Regions from separate parts of the Mesobacillus stamsii genome, predicted to be linked through region 2. Evidence: riboswitches for the same ligand, from Rfam matches in the RefSeq annotation. Region 2 holds a riboswitch; each other region holds the start of a gene.

Region 1 (5,581 bases), on a different contig from region 2:
TAAGCGGAAAATCTGGCGTTTTAATGGAGACAGCTGTCGATTGATACTGATCCCATACTCCTGGAAACCAAATACCGTATTTCTCGAACTCGGTTTGATGCGATGGAAAAACTTCATCAGGGCTGCCATCTGCGATAATGGTTCCTGCTGCATCAAATACGATAATCCGATCAATGAAGTCAATCACATGCTCGATTTTGTGTTCAACGATGATGACTGTCTTATCAGCTGCGATTCTCTTTACCGTTTCCCAGATTGCGATTGTCCCTTCTGGATCAAGCATTGCGGTCGGCTCATCAAAGAACAGCACCTCTGGATCGAGGGCCAGCACCGATGCAATCGCCAGCCGCTGCTTCATGCCGCCAGAGAAAGTATTGATTCGTGCATGCGGGTCCTTCAGGTCAAGTCCGACTAATGACAACAGCTCGGAAATTCTTTGAGGCATCTGTTCTCGCGGGACTTGAAGATTTTCCAATACAAAGGCAATCTCCTCATCCGCATATGGCATGCAAAACTGGGAGTCTGGATCTTGAAAAACAAATCCCCAGGAATCTGGATAGGTGCAGTCAGCATATTTGAGCGGTACCTCAATCGAATTTGGAATCAACCCTGAAAGTGCCTGTAACAACGTCGATTTGCCGCAGCCTGAAGGACCAAGCAGGAGCACTTTTTCGCCTTTTTCAAAGGATAGGGACAGATCCTCGAATAGCAATTCTTTCGTTCCGGGAAACTTTAGTCTCAGCTTTTCAAATGAAGATACTATTGGCATCCAATCACTCCTGTTAGTGGTTCAATGAATCAAAGTCATCTTGAGAAGTCGGCCGGAGGATAGCCGTCACACCTGTTCGCTCCAGAGCTCTCACGATTCCGATTGCCAGCAGTCCGGAAAAAACAATGGAACCTGCCGCTCTCATGACAATCAATAATACAAGATTCCATGTCGCCAGGTCTTCGATATACCCTTTATAAAAGTCCATGATCAAGGAACCTGTGCATGCAGCTATACTGGCAAGGCTGACAACAATTATACCGGATCGCTTATAGCCAAAAGCCATCAAAACCAATTCTGCAAACAACCCTTGGACAATGCCGTAGATCAGCACCTCCAGACCCCATTCAGAGCCCATCAGGAATTCTCCGGAAGAAGCGGCTACTTCAGCAAGTAATGCAACACCAGGCTTTCTGATTACGAGAAACGCGACGATGGCAGCGATGAACCACATTCCATAGATGAATTGATCAAGGTGAAGCCCAAGTGGTTTGAGCGCATAATAGAGTGGTCCCCAAATTTTATAGATAATCCCGAATGCAATCGAAATGACGACTGTTACTAAAATATCGGTTAGCCTTAATCCCTTTGTCATTTTTCTTCCCCCCTTTTAATGGACCGCTGCTTTCTTATTGGTTATTGACCAGCCTTCCAGCGTATGAGCCATTTCCCAAAACTTGAGCTCATAATGGCAACTGTAGATAAAGTGTTGCTTCATCTTTTCTCTTTCTTTTTCCGAAGCATTTTCAGCAATCGTATCGAGAAGGCTGAGCTGCTCGTTTACAAGCTCGCTGAACCAGTCACTTCCGTATGCAGCAATCCATTCCTGGTAGATCGGTGTTTCAGGGGCTGCGTGTTTAAGCGTCTCGCCAATTTCGTAGTAAATCCAGTAACAGGGGAGCATGGCGGCAATGATTTCTCCAAGGCTACCTGAAGCCGCCACCCTGTATAGATGGGAAGTATAGGCATATGCCGTTGGTGCTGGCAGAAAGCTTTGGAGTTCCTCCCTCGTCACTCCGAGCTGGCCGATGAATTTTTCATGGAGGCTTAGCTCTGCCTGAAAGGTTCCTTGGGCATGGGCTGCCATTTTAGCGGTAATCGACAATTCCTCAGCCCTTGAAGCAGCAATGGCCTGGATGCGGGCAAAATGAGAAAGGTAATACGAATCCTGTAAAACATAGTAGCGGAAGTTTTCAATTGGCAAGCTACCCTTGGCAATTCCTTGAACGAATGGATGGTCCAAATTTGCTTCCCAAATGGCATTTGCTTCTTGACGGATCAACTGGGTAAAAGTAGACATAATTCCCTCCTGGTAAGTGATTTTTAAGATGCTGAATTTTTCCAATAAAAAAGCCACTTTCTGCAGGCAGAAAGTGGCTGTATTGGCAGTAAAAGAAAAGGATACCGCTTTTTACATACTCCACTTCCCTACGCTGGTATCATCCAGATCAGGTTCAAAGGGTCTTAAAGTTTCACTCTAATCTCAGCCTTCACAAAGGCTCCCCTAGCAGGTAAAAAATCACTATTGAATTTATTTTCTGATTTTGATCATATCACTCTTCACGAAATTGTCAATAATTCTGAAAGCTTTTTTAGCAGGAAAAAGGGCAAAAATGAATCGCTATAAGGCTTGTTTCAGGCATTTTAGTAATTTCGGAAAACAAATTCCTCTTTTAAGCATATTTTTGGACTATGCAGCACTTCTTTTATAGGATAGGTTTATGCAGGAAATACTATTTCCGAATGGGTAACGGAAATTGGCGTATTATGATATCCAAAGGAGTTGTACACCATGTCAGAAGAAAAAATTTATGACGTCATTATCATCGGTGCCGGACCAGCAGGGATGACGGCTGCTGTTTATACCTCCCGTGCGAACTTATCGACACTGATGCTTGAGCGCGGCGTGCCGGGCGGCCAGATGGCTAATACAGAAGAAGTGGAAAACTATCCAGGATTTGAGCATATTCTTGGGCCAGAACTATCGACAAAAATGTTTGACCACGCAAAAAAATTCGGTGCAGAATATGCTTATGGGGATGTAAAAGAAGTCATCGATGGCAAAGAATATAAAACAATAAAGGTGGGCAATAAGGAATACAAAGCCCGCTCCATCATCATTTCTGCTGGTGCCGAGTACAAAAAGCTTGGCGTTCCTGGCGAGCAGGAGCTTGGCGGCCGAGGTGTGTCTTACTGTGCGGTTTGCGACGGCGCATTCTTTAAAAATAAAGAACTTGTAGTGGTTGGCGGCGGCGATTCCGCTGTGGAAGAGGGCGTTTATTTGACGCGCTTCGCTTCAAAAGTGACGATCGTGCACCGTCGTGACGAACTTCGTGCGCAAAAAATTCTTCAAGACCGCGCCTTTGCGAATGAAAAAATTGATTTCATCTGGAATCACACGATCAAAAAAATCAATGATAAAGACGGCAAAGTTGGCAGCGTGACGCTAATTTCCACACTAGATGGCACGGAACAGGAATTTGCGGCTGACGGCGTGTTCATCTACATTGGAATGGTTCCATTGACCAAGCCATTCGAAGCCCTTGGCATTACAAACAGCAACGGCTATATCGAAACAAATGAGCAGATGGAAACGAAAGTTCCAGGTATTTTTGCAGCTGGAGACATCCGTGAAAAAACGCTGCGCCAAATCGTGACGGCAACTGGCGACGGAAGTATCGCTGGTCAAAACGCTCAGCATTATGTCGAAGAATTGATCGAGGAATTGAAAGCAAAAGCGTAACAGCTCTTATTGATGGGAAAAACCTCACATCGAGGGATAAATTAACAAAAAGTCATCGTTTATTAATTCAACTGTAACAGTAGTGAAACAATCATTGGATATAATAAAAATAGAAATTGACCCCCTTTTAAAAATATAAACCTTGTTGCACAGGTAATCCTGTGCTCTTTTTTTTATCCATAAAAATGGTACAGACATAGGCAAACGAATAGAACACTTAAAAAATTATCGCTCTTCGATATCATTGTGGGGAAAACTGAAAAATAGTATAATGGAAAGAATAAAAAGTCCGGTAAATTGAAGGCTATGCGTCCGGATTCCATTAAAATAGCAACAAGTGAAAGGTATGCAGGAATACCGCCTTTTTTGCGGCGGACTTTTCTAATGCATATTGATGAAGAGGTGGACAGAATGCAGCGCGTCACGAATTGTGTTTTGGTGAAAGAGGATAAAATTTTGCTGCTGCAGAAGCCACGCCGCAATTGGTGGGTGGCTCCAGGCGGGAAGATGGAACCAGGAGAGACTGTGAAGGATTCTTGTATTCGGGAATTCCGGGAAGAAACAGGTATTTACCTGAGAAATCCTCAAATTAAAGGGATTTTCACGTTCGTCATCAAGGAAGAGGACCAGGTCGTATCTGAGTGGATGATGTTCACTTTTTATGCTACTGAGGCAGATGGGAACAATCTCGATGTTACGGACGAAGGGACTATCTCCTGGCACGGGATAGAGGACATCAAAGAACTGCCGATGGCGGCAGGAGATTATCATATTCTCGATTATATGGTCCATGGACAAGGAATCATTTATGGAACATTTACGTATACACCGGATTTCGAGCTGATTCATTACAGGCTCGACCCAAATTAATCCGAAAAATACAAAATTAATTTTTCAGGGGGAAGAGAAATGACTACCGGTTCCATTACTGATACCCAGCTTGTCATCATAACAGGTATGTCAGGGGCAGGAAAAACGGTTGCGATCCAGAGTTTTGAGGACCTTGGCTTTTTCTGTGTCGACAATTTGCCGCCGACCTTGCTGCCGAAGTTCCTTGAGTTGATGAAGGAATCTGGTACTAAAATGAATAAGGTCGCACTGGTCATGGATTTGCGTGGACGTGAATTTTTTGATTCTTTGTTCAAGGCACTGGATGATCTGGCGGAAACTTCATGGGTGACACCCGAGGTCTTGTTCCTTGATGCAGATGATTCGACCCTTGTCCGCCGGTATAAAGAAACGAGACGTTCGCATCCACTTGCTCCATCTGGTTTGCCGCTTGAAGGCATCCAGCTTGAACGGGAGCTGCTGGAAGAACTGAAGGGCAGAGCGCAGCTTATTTATAATACAACCGGGATGAAACCGAAAGATCTGCGCGAAAAAATCCTTGAAGAATTTTCGATTAATAAGAAGACGATTTTCACCGTGAATGTCATGTCCTTTGGGTTTAAGCATGGAATCCCAATCGATGCTGACCTCGTTTTCGATGTCCGCTTTTTGCCAAATCCGCATTATATTGAGCATATGCGGCCAAAAACCGGTCTTGATGAAGAGGTGTCGACATACGTTTTAAAATGGAATGAGACATCCAAATTTCTTGAAAAGGTCACCGATCTGCTGAGCTTCATGCTTCCTCATTATAAGCGAGAAGGAAAGGCTCAGCTGATCATTGCCATCGGCTGTACGGGAGGTCAGCATCGTTCGGTAGCACTGGCGGAGCATATTGCCAAATATTTCGAGAAGGATTACCATACGCGCGTGACCCACCGAGATATCGATAAAAGGAAGGGACTTACGACATGATGACGGAACTACTGCCAAAAATCGTCATCATCGGAGGCGGAACAGGCCTTCCAGTCCTGCTCCGGGGCTTGAAAAAGCATCCCGTCGAAATCACTGCAATTGTCACTGTGGCTGATGATGGCGGAAGTTCAGGCCGTCTGCGTGAGAATATGCAGATTCCTCCTCCTGGCGATATTCGAAATGTCCTCGCTGCCCTATCGGATGTGGAGCCGTTGATTGAGGAAATGTTTCAGCATCGATTCAATACATCCAATGAGTTATCCGGC
Region 2 (5,581 bases):
GTTTTCAAACGGTTGCATTTTACCTAGATCCGTTTCTAATTTTTCTGAATAAAAAACATGAATAAATCGATTCAATGGTGAGCCATCAAAACCAGGTTGATGATGATAAATAACTGTCCACGATGTATTTTGCTTGCTTGCATAGATGGCTATATTTTCATTCTTAATTGCTTCCAGTTCAGTTTGGTGTCGCAAATTTTGGATCGACATCGTTTCTTCGTCAGAAAGCGTTGCTCTCGGTCTTTTTTGGGCGTAACGAGCAAGTTCTGCTGCAAGCAATTGTGCAAATTGCTTTGGACTGATTGCACTGCCAGCTTCAACAAGAACCGCCTGCGGTGATAGACAGCTCTGCTGATCATAAATGGATATATCTTCGGCAAATTTATGTACTGTTTCATAGAAGCAGTCTGGTCTAAGCGCTTCTTTGCCAATAATAGCGAGACTGATTTTATGCCCATATGTTATAAACGTTTTTGACAAAGGCACGATTTTCCGGACTGCTTTTACTGTATTTTCCGATCCATAAACGACCACAGCCTCAGCGCTATTTACTGCTGCTTTCTCAAGTTCCGTCATCCCACCTTTCCACGGAAGGATCGCTATCGTTTCGGCCAATTGCGGATCTACCTCGGCAAGCGATTGAGTAAATAAAACTGGCAACAGAGGTTCTGCTGTAGATGTTTTGCCAAGATTAGCTGATTTAAGCAAGAGGCCCATAATCAAACTCCATATTTGCACACCAGGAACATTTCCGGAAAAAACATGAAAAATCGACCGCGGGCCATAGACTCGGCTTAATCCACCACTTTTTCGTGGACGAAATTCATCCAGCATCGCCGCTTGGTCAAATTCTTCATCTAAAAAGCGCAGTAATTCTTTTTTCCGAAAGGTCCTCATATATTTTTTCAATTCAAGCCGAACCATTTCCGGATCATACCCAGTGATTATTGGAAGCAGAGCTTCTGCCTGTATCCGAAGCGGATAACCAGGGTTAAGCCATTTTTGAATGGCTTGATCAATCTTGTTGACGATATCACCAGTTGTAAGGCGCTGTAAATAATCTACCCGATTTTGCTGAATTAGAGCAGTGATTTCTCGAATCTTTTCACTAGTTACTACAGGGTACTCCAGTTGGTAAGCGGAACCGATCAACTGTTCACGAACAATTGGAACATCAACAGCCTTTGGGATCCAATATGCCTGCAAAATTTGCATGATTCATGTCGCTCCTTTGCTAATCACTCGTTCGACTGCATTAGCTGATCAATAGCAATGGAACAGCCTCTTGCTTCCGAACCTTGCACCCTTCCAAGTATAACAAAACCATGTTCGGTGCGATAACCGATATCTTCTGTTAATATCGCTAGGCATGAATTCCAATTGGCCAAGTCGTAGTGAGCAATTACTCCCGACTTGCCATTTGGCACAGGTTCTAATGTGTCTGTGTCAAGAATCATCGTTTTCAACCAAGCGGGCCCCGTTTTATCAAAAATGGTCTGCCCACTTTCATATGTGGAAAGAATGGTTTGGTCATAGACTTGCGAACTTAATTCGGTCATCCCGTACATATTGATACACATATTTCGCTTAACATTGAAAATTTCAGCAAACATCCCGTATAATTTATCCATTTCAATTTCACGTGTTTGCCCTTTAAAGCCGCCAGTATCAAAAATCCGGCTACCAGCTGCCAGGTGAAAGCGAAGGTTTTTTTCTAGAAAATAATCCAATAAATGAACATAGGCAAACGTCGCTCCCATTAACATCACTGCTTCTCCGCGATCCTCGCACTCACGCAATGCAGAAGCGACTGTTTCCATTTCCAACCCAGCTTCCGTAAAAAAGAAACGGCTGTTTTCTGTGCCAAAGTATGTTACCGCATTTGATAAATAACGAGAAAGGGATGAATGTTCATTCAGATCAGCAGCTGGCGATAAAACAAAAATCATCATTTTATCAACATCCGGTAAGACAAACTTTTTAAACGGAGCTTTCATTGAACCGTCCCAAACAGCAAGTGTCGGATGATAATTTTTCCCTTTGGTCTCCGGATTCGTTGTCCCACTTGTCATAAAAACGGCTGCCGCTTCCTCGGGCGGCTCGCAAGCAAGCATTAACTCTTTGTACCCTTGGATCGGCATTGGAGGAATTTCATCCCACTTTTTTACAGTCAATGGCGTTTTCCTCTTCGTCTGGCAAAATTTTTTATATGGAAGATTATGTTGAAATTGATATTGAAACAAAGTTACTGCCAATCCGTTAAAATTAGTTTCGCTATTTCCTTCAATGAATGAGAGTATTTGGTTGGCCATGATAATTGAATCCTGTCTCATCTACTCACTCCTTTTTTAAAATGCATTGGCAAATTTATTAAAACGAGTTGCAATACAATGGATGAAATAGCTGCAATAAAAATACTATTCGAAAAAAATGTTCCCGCAGTACCTGTAAGATCTTTAAAATATGTTGGTAAACTAATTGCTAAAAGCAATGATAACCCGATAATCATATAGTTGGTTTCTGTTTTTTCTGTTTTTCCAAGAATAGAGATTCCCGTAAACACAAGGCTTGCGGCAGCTGGCAAGAAAATCCCACCGACAACTGCATCTGGTGTCAACGCAAGCAAAGCGCCAGCCTTTGGCACAAAACCTAAAATAAGGAAAATAATTCCAGCTATTAAAACTGGTTGCCTCGATCCGACACCAGTAAGCCGTAATAACCCAACGTTTTGCCCGTAGGCAGTTGTAGGAAATCCTCCTATTAAAGAGGACACAAGGGAACCTGCTGATTCTCCAGCAAAGCCATTGCGGATTCGCTTTGAATCTAAGTTTATTTTTAGCATGTCAGCAGACGCTTCATATACTCCCATTGTCTCAATAATCGCAACGATATAGGCGGTAAAAAACGTCAAAAATGTTCCCCATTCAAATGCTAAGCTACCATATGGCAAAAAATGCGGCATACCGAACCAGCCTTTATCTGCAATCATGGAAAAATTCGTTTTTCCGAGGGTAAAAGCAATGATATCCCCGATCACTAGTCCAATAAGAAATGAGAATGATTTCCACTTACCTTTGCCAAAAAGTGATAAAAAAATAACGATCATCGCTGTTGGAATAGACATCGATAGCGTCTCAATTGTCGCAAAGGTCTCCATTCCAAGTGTGCCCCCTAAAAACTCATATAACGTAAAACCCGACAATGAAATCCCCACTACAAAGATTACTGTGCCCGTAATAACTGGGGTAAACAATGCTTTTAATTTGCCGATTAATCCAGTAATCGATAAGAAAAAGACAATGATTGCGCTTAAGAATATTCCGCCGCTTGCTGCGGCAAGTCCATTTGCTTTCCCCGCAGCGATCATAATCGAGTCAAATGCCGCAGATGGACCTTGAATAATCGGCAATCGGACAAGTTTCGTTGCTTGGACAATGGTCACAAGCCCTGCTGAGATAAATACGGCATTAACAATATTTGCCGAAAGTGTCAATGGCAGGCCAATCATCGCTGCGACAAAGATTGGGTCAAGCCAAACATTAGAAACAAATACATGCTGTAATCCATACAATATTCCTTGCCTAATAGGCAATTTTTCATCAATACCAATTTCAATTTTTTCATTTCCCAATATACTTCCCCCTCTTTTTTTTAAAAAAAATCACGCTTTATAATAAGCGTGAGAGGTAGAATATGTAATAAGACATATTCCCTCCGCTGGCATTACCCAGATCAGGTCAAATGGTCGACAGCAAACTAGCTATCCTCTCAGCCTGATTTCACAAGCTCCCCTTTTACGATTTCAGCAAAAAACCAAAACAAACTTCCGAATGGCTCCTAGCGTCTTTCACCATTCTATCATATTAAATCAATAGCTAAAACTTCAGTTGAGTATTTTAATAGGATCCAATCACGCAGTCGAATTAGCCTTCTTTTTATTAGGCATCCTTATCGTTAATAAGAGGACTGCGATTCCTACGATTGCGCCAACAACCCCAATCATATGAAAGTGACTCGTTGTTACTTCTTTTCCAAACAAAATCCCTAACAAACTGGAAGATAGAATGGTTCCAATATAGCGGGAAGTCATAAATAGTCCGGACGCTGTTCCTGTTTCTTCTTGAGTTACAAAACTGTATAAGGCTGTTTGCATCCCAATATTATTAAAACCGTTACTCACTCCGAGAATAGAAAGGGCAAAGAAAATCCAGACATAGCTCGAATCAGGACGAATCGTAAGTAACATTAAGGTTCCTAAAATAATACTCACGGAACCAACTAATAAAATTGGTTTCGAACCATTAGCATCAATCCATTTTCCTGCAAGTGGGGCAATGATGACACCAAAACCTGCTACAGCCAACATTAAAATTCCGGTGATATTCGATTCAAGATGCATTTTGTCCTGCAAGAAGGTCGGGACACCGAAAAAGACGGAGTAAAAAACAATGTTGATTAAAATAAATTGCAAATAAACGAACGTTACGTTCTTATTTTTCTGTAAAGCCAAGACATCCACAAACGGCTCTTTGTTTTTAGCTTCAAATAAATAAAATATAATTGATAACAGGATACTTAGAGCTAATTTCCACCAGCTAAAGGCAGTTTCTAGTCCAAGCAAGAATAACAACCAACTAACAATCATTCCTGTAAATAGTAAAATTCCAATGTAATCTAGCTTGATTTGTTGTTTCTCACGGACAGGGTCCTTTGGGAGAACCTTAATCGCTAATAGAAAAGACACGATGATAAATGGAAAGTTGATCAAAAAAATCGCTGGCCAATCTCCAAAATGTATCAAGAATCCACCAATAGATGGCCCAAACGCTGCTGAAACAGATGAAAAGATTGAGAGTGTCCCTAACGCTTTTGCTTGGTTTTCGGTAATCACATGGCGAATGATTCCCATTCCAGCCGGAAACAATGTAGAACTGCCTATCGCTTGGATCATTCGAAAACCAAGCAACCAGCCGAATCCTGGAGAAAAAGGGGCCAGGACAGACGCAATGACAATTAATATTAGACCTAGCTTGAACTACCCCCACTTACTGACCTTACGGTCTAGTTGAAGTGGGAGATTCTTGGGAACAGAGCGTACTTGTTGACATATTTCTTTGCCAACAGAGGTTTCTCTTATTGACCAAGCTATCCCCGTAGATTCCTACGGTTCTATATTTTGTTTAAGCCAAAACTAAGGTTCTTAAGCCTTCGACTAGGATATTTTTACTGGCATTAATATCTCTATCGTGATGCTCATGGCAAACAGGACAAGTCCAATCTCTTATTTCAAGAGATTTCTTGCCATCTTGATGTCCACAATCGGAACATATCTGACTAGACGGAAACCATCTGCTTATTTTCACGATTGTTTTACCGTACCATTTCGCTTTGTATTCTAATTTCGATACAAAAGCAGACCATGATACATCAGAGATTGATTTTGCAAGCTTATGATTGCGTAACATTCCTTTGGTATTCAAGTCTTCGATACAGACAATATCGTGGTTTTTGATTATTTCTGTACTTAACTTATTAAGGAAATCGTCACGTTGGTTCATGACTCTTTCGTGTAATCTAGCAA
Region 3 (5,581 bases), on a different contig from region 2:
GCACAGATAGTAACGACAATGGACCACCCGGCCTGTGCTCTGCCTTTTTCGATTTGGACAAGGGTCTTTTTGGAGATTCCAATGATGTCAGCCATTTTATCCTGGGTATAACCTACTTCTGCTCTAAGGATCCTCAATTTCTCCGAAACCCTGCTAATGATTTCATCTCTCGTCATCCGCTTCATCCTTCTTCATTCTTTTAGTGTAATTTTACACTTACTTGCTCGAAATTCAACAAAAAAAGACTCAGAATAAAATAAAACAATTCCGAATCCTCTTTTCCCCTTATTTGACCTGTTTTTTCTGATTAACGCTACAGTTGCTTGAACAGGAGCTTTGGATAGAGCAAGCAGCACATTTTCCTTCTTTTGATTTTTGGATGAATCGATAGAAGGCCCAGCCGGCATATCCGAAAATGGCTCCGCCAATTACAATATTTGCGATCATGTTCCTTTCCTCCTTCAGCTGTTAGCTAAATCCCATCAGCATTCCGCCCTGGTATATGACTAGCGACAACAGATAAGCGACGACTAGCGCATAGCCGATTGAAAAGGCAGTCCAGCGTTTAGAGCCTGTTTCTTTATAAATGGTCGCGGTAGTCGCAAGACAAGGGATATAAAGCAGAATGAACACCATGAAGCTATAAGCAGCAAGTGGGGTATAATGAATCGCGAGCAACCCTTGAAGACTTGCTTCATCTGGCACAAAGTAGATGATGTTCATGGTGGAAATAATCGCTTCCTTCGCCAGGAAACCAGTGAAAAGGGAAGCACTTGCCTGCCATGTTCCGAATCCGATCGGAGCGAATAGAGGCGCAAAGATTCCTCCTAGCAGTGCCAGATAGCTTTCATCCATGCTGACATTCACGCCTTCGGGACCAGCATAGGCGAGCAGCCAAATCAGCACAGAACCTGCAAAGATGAATGTTCCGGCTTTTTTTACGAAGCCTTTTCCTTTATCCCAGGTGCTTCTCCAAAGTGCTTTTGCCTGCGGCATTCTGTATGGCGGCAGCTCAATAACGAAAACGGATGTTTCCCCTTTCAGCAATGTTTTTGAAAAGACCTTGGCCAGAATCAGTGCCACTGCAACTCCTAGTACATACAAACTAAGAACGACAGCAGCCTTGTTGCCTGTGAAAAACGCACCGACAAACAATGCGTATACAGGAAGCCTTGCTGAACATGACATTAGCGGCGTCAGCAGGATGGTCATCAATCTCTCTTTTGGTGTCTCTATCGTCCGTGCTGCCATGATCCCTGGCACATTGCAGCCGAATCCGATCATCATTGGGATGAAGGCCTTCCCGTTAAGGCCGACAGATTCCATTAACCTGTCCATGACCAGTGCGACACGGGCCATATACCCTGAATCTTCAAGCAGCGAAATGAAAAAGAATAAAATAAAAATTTGTGGTACAAATACCAGGACTCCTCCTACCCCGGCGACAATTCCATCAAGGATAAGGTCTTGAATAAACGAGGATGCCCCTGCCAAGTTGAGTGCTGCTGTGATTCCAGCTGTAACGGGTCCGGATAGGACTGCATCCAATGCATCGGACAGTGGGAAGCCGAGCCAGTCAAAGGTTAGCATAAACAGGATGTACATCATGAAGAGAAAGATTGGGATCCCGAGGAATTTATTCGTCACGATCCGATCGACTTTCTCCGACAAAGGAATTTTCCCATCTACTGGAATGGTAGTGGCTGCAGACACAATTTTTTCGATTGCATCACTTCGTTTTCGGTGGATCACCTGGTCGAGCGCTTGTATGCCGCCCGATTGTTGCTGCTGTGCAACCGTTACTGAATCGACAATGGATTCAATTTCTGCCTCTGGCAAAAACGTTGTTAAATAGGTTTTTACATAGGGATTTCCCTCAAACAGTTGAATCGCCAGCCAGCGAACAGGATGCCTTGTCCTCCCATTCAGCTTCTGTCCCAGCTGGAGAATTCCCTCCTCTATCGCTTTTCCATAATAGACTAGCGTTTTTTCGCTTGACACTGTCGCTTCTCCTGTTGCCAGTTCCGCAAGTTCCTTACAGCCTTTTCCCGACCTTGCCACTACTGGAGCAACATGGACACCCAATGATTTTGACAACTTTTCAATATCGATTTGAATGCCTCTGTTTTTTGCGACGTCCAGCATATTCAACCCAACTGTGACTGGTGCTCCATATTCCAAAAGTTGCAGGGTGAGATGTAAGTTCCGCCTTAATTGGGACGCATCCAAGATGTTCAAAAGCTTCTCAAAAGATTCTTCCAGGAAGAAGTTCGTAACCACCCCTTCATCCTTCGACAATGGATTGAGCGAATAGACTCCTGGTAAATCAATCAGCTGATCCTTTCCATTCTTAAAAAGGCCAACTTTCTTTTCGACCGTTACTCCGCTCCAGTTGCCAACATATTCATATGATCCTGTTAAGTTATTAAATAATGAAGTTTTACCGGTATTTGGATTGCCGATAAGCGCGATATTCATCATACCCGCTCCACTTCGATCCGTAATGCTTCTTTGCGGCGGATACCGATGCATTGACCGCACGATTCCACCATGACCGGGCCGCCAAAAGGCAGAATGCATTTTATGCACACTTCTGATCCTTCAGCGATCCCGAAATCTAGCAGTCTTCGTCTGACAAATTTATCCGTTCCCGCAATATTCATGATCCGGCCCTTTTCACCAGTCTTAAGATTTCCCAGCATAGCCATCACCTTTTTTAGTTTCTTAAATTTATTGTATCAGAAAATCATTGACTTGAGGTAACTAATTGAGAATGATTATCTTTATTTAATCAGGTACTGATCTATTTTACTGTGATATAAATCACGAAGCACCAAAACGCCATAAAATCGACAATTTTTAAAAAAAGAGCTGAACGAATTGTCAGCTCTCCTTGCATTTCATATTTTTATTGCTTCGATCTTACCATCCTTGACGGAGCGGAGCTAATAACAAGAATGATCATAATGGCGCTTAAGATCATACTTGGAAGCATATAGGTTCCATTGTAGATGAGTGAATAAAGCCATGCTGGCTGTCCTTCTGGTGCCCAAACTCCGAAAAAGACCCAGCCAGAGAAAAAGTGAGCGATAAAGCGAAGTGCGCTTCCCACGAAGGTACCTGCGATAATCCAGCCAATCCACTTTTTTTTATCTCCATTTTTGATATTCACTTGGACTTGCTTGGCAAATAGACCGGCAAATCCTAAAACAGTAAAGGCAATCAAATAATCGATGATCCCCTGAACAGGATGGAAAATTTGCGAAAAGCCTAGGATGAATTGCAATAGCCCCAACAGGAGACCAGTAATTGCCCCTCCCTTAATTCCCCAGCGAAATGCCATCAAGAATACCGGCACCATTGCGATGGAAACCGAACCTCCCTGCGGCCAAATTCTCGAAAATAAAAAACCGGAGAATAGATCCAGCAAATAAGCCAGTGCCGAAAATACCGCAATCTCCACTAAAAATAGAGTCTGTTCTTGTTTCATTTTTGTTCCTCCTCCTTTTCAGAATGAGGTCCGTTTTCAACACGCCTTATCTGCTTCAGTAACAAAAAAAGCAATCAGGGATCGATATAGGCTCCCAAGATTGCTTTCCTATCGCATCCACATTCCTTCGCTAGCATTACCTAACAGGTTCAAAGGGTAAGAACTCGGGCGCTCACTCTCAGCTACACATGGCAGCTCCCCTTGTGGTTATTATTTAATTTCTACATTATGAATATACTCCTTCTTCCATTCGATCACAAGTCAAAAGGGAACCTCCATGTCGATCAAACTAGAAAAATCTCCATCAAAGTAGCAAAAATATCGGTCTTTTGTCACGTTTTTTTCTTTTCGACGCATTTCCACGGATGTTCTCATTTTTCGACAAAGGGATTCCGTGATTTTACAGCGAATTTATATACCGAAAAGAAAAACTGGAGGACTACATAAAAATGCTGCCAATTATGGACAACCGATTGTTTAGCTTCCTCATTAGCGAAAGGGAGCAACTCATAGCCGATTGGACTGTTAAAATTATCGTCTCGGAAGATGATCCGTATAGAGAGAAAATAACCAATAGCGCGGAGAAAATGTATGAAATCATTCTCTCTGTTTTTTCTGACACAAAGGAAGAACTGGAAGAACATCTCCAAAGTCTTGCTTTCATGGTAGGCGAGGAACAAGTTCGCACAAACATCAATATTGGTGATTTTGTTTTCAATGTTAATTCAGGCCGATCGATCATCTACAAGCATCTGCATAAAATGAATGTTGAGTGGCCTGAAATACAGGAGGCAATCAACCGTATTAATTACTGTTTTGATACCTTCCTGTATTATTCGGTCTCTTATTACAATGAACAGAAAAACAAAATCATTGAGGAAAAAAATCAATTTATCGACTCTACCCATAAGGACCGGCTGACATTGCTTGGCCAGATGACATCAAGTTTTATCCATGAATTCCGTAATCCACTGACTTCCATCCAAGGATTTATTCAACTATTGAAGTCTGAACACGAGGATATGAAGTATCTAGATATCATATCGAGTGAGCTTGAACAATTGAATTTCCGAATTTCTCAATTTCTGCTTCTTTCGAAAAAAGAATTAATTGGAAAGGAAAAAAGTCTTTTTTCCTTAAATAAAATGATCGATGAGGTATTGAACTTCCTATATCCCAGCATCCTTGACACCAATGTAAGAATTATCATGGAAGTAGCGGATGACATGGAATTGTATGGCTATGCCGATGAAATCCGACAAGTTTTGATCAATATTATTTTCAATGCGATTGATGTTCTGAGCCAGTACCGTACGGATCCTAAAATAGAAATCAAGGGATGCTTCGTGAATGATACACATATAAAAATCGAGATTTCCAATAATGGTCCGGTCATTCCCGACCAGCTGCTGAAGACGATTTTTGAACCTTTCGTGACAACGAAAACACTTGGAACTGGTCTTGGGTTATTTGTCTGCCGGGAAATAATTGAGAAGCACAAAGGCATTCTTGCCTGCTCATCCGAACCGGATAAGACTTCCTTCATTATGCTTTTGCCATTACTTAGATTGGAGAACGAATAACATAATCTTGACCCTGCCAGCGCTGGCAGGGTCTGATTTTTTCTTAATACTCAAGTGTCCGTTTATCCTCTGTATTTGTGATTCTGCTCCTCCCCTTTTGAAGGGAGTGCTTTTTTTCCGTTTCCGCTACAATGACAGCACACGCTGCATCCCCTGTGATATTGACAGCTGTACGCGCCATATCCAGCAGACGGTCAATTCCGAGAATCAAGCCGATCCCTTCAACCGGGAGGCCGACAGACTGGAGAACCATGGCGAGCATGATCAAACCAACGCCAGGAACGCCAGCAGTGCCGATACTTGCCAGTACTGCGGTTAACACAACAGTCACTATCTCCGTCATCGTAAGGTCCACGCCATAAACCTGTGCAATAAAAATCGTAGCTACTCCCTGCATGATTGCCGTTCCGTCCATATTAATCGTTGCCCCAAGAGGCTGAACAAAGCTGCTTACCGGCTCTGGAACACGAAGATTTTTTTGGGCAGTTTCCATTGAGACGGGAAGAGT

Evidence for each region. Region 2 has a riboswitch for thiamine pyrophosphate ahead of J2S25_RS10960 (solute carrier family 23 protein). Riboswitches for the same ligand answer to the same signal wherever they lie in the genome.
Region 1: another riboswitch for thiamine pyrophosphate. It lies ahead of tenA (thiaminase II); the one in region 2 lies ahead of J2S25_RS10960 (solute carrier family 23 protein).
Region 3: another riboswitch for thiamine pyrophosphate. It lies ahead of thiT (energy-coupled thiamine transporter ThiT); the one in region 2 lies ahead of J2S25_RS10960 (solute carrier family 23 protein).

What each region holds. Positions count from the first base shown of each region.
Region 1 is NZ_JAUSUN010000007.1:63,076-68,656, reverse strand. It holds gene J2S25_RS07850 (ABC transporter ATP-binding protein) at 1-769, opposite strand, end outside; gene J2S25_RS07845 (ECF transporter S component) at 783-1,364, opposite strand; gene tenA (thiaminase II) at 1,380-2,069, opposite strand; TPP riboswitch at 2,178-2,285, opposite strand; gene trxB (thioredoxin-disulfide reductase) at 2,562-3,512, shown strand; gene J2S25_RS07830 (NUDIX hydrolase) at 3,924-4,382, shown strand; gene rapZ (RNase adapter RapZ) at 4,422-5,315, shown strand; gene mgfK (gluconeogenesis morphogenetic factor MgfK) at 5,312-5,581, shown strand, end outside.
Region 2 is NZ_JAUSUN010000011.1:103,609-109,189, forward strand. It holds gene J2S25_RS10950 (acyl-CoA reductase) at 1-1,215, opposite strand, end outside; gene J2S25_RS10955 (LuxE/PaaK family acyltransferase) at 1,239-2,333, opposite strand; gene J2S25_RS10960 (solute carrier family 23 protein) at 2,330-3,631, opposite strand; TPP riboswitch at 3,692-3,803, opposite strand; gene J2S25_RS10965 (MFS transporter) at 3,911-5,020, opposite strand; partial or broken gene J2S25_RS10970 (RNA-guided endonuclease TnpB family protein) at 5,181-5,581, opposite strand, start outside.
Region 3 is NZ_JAUSUN010000019.1:5,370-10,950, forward strand. It holds gene J2S25_RS14005 (helix-turn-helix transcriptional regulator) at 1-176, opposite strand, end outside; gene J2S25_RS14010 (FeoB-associated Cys-rich membrane protein) at 286-447, opposite strand; gene feoB (ferrous iron transport protein B) at 469-2,478, opposite strand; gene J2S25_RS14020 (FeoA family protein) at 2,478-2,702, opposite strand; gene thiT (energy-coupled thiamine transporter ThiT) at 2,909-3,490, opposite strand; TPP riboswitch at 3,596-3,702, opposite strand; gene J2S25_RS14030 (histidine kinase N-terminal domain-containing protein) at 3,940-5,073, shown strand; gene J2S25_RS14035 (dicarboxylate/amino acid:cation symporter) at 5,117-5,581, opposite strand, start outside.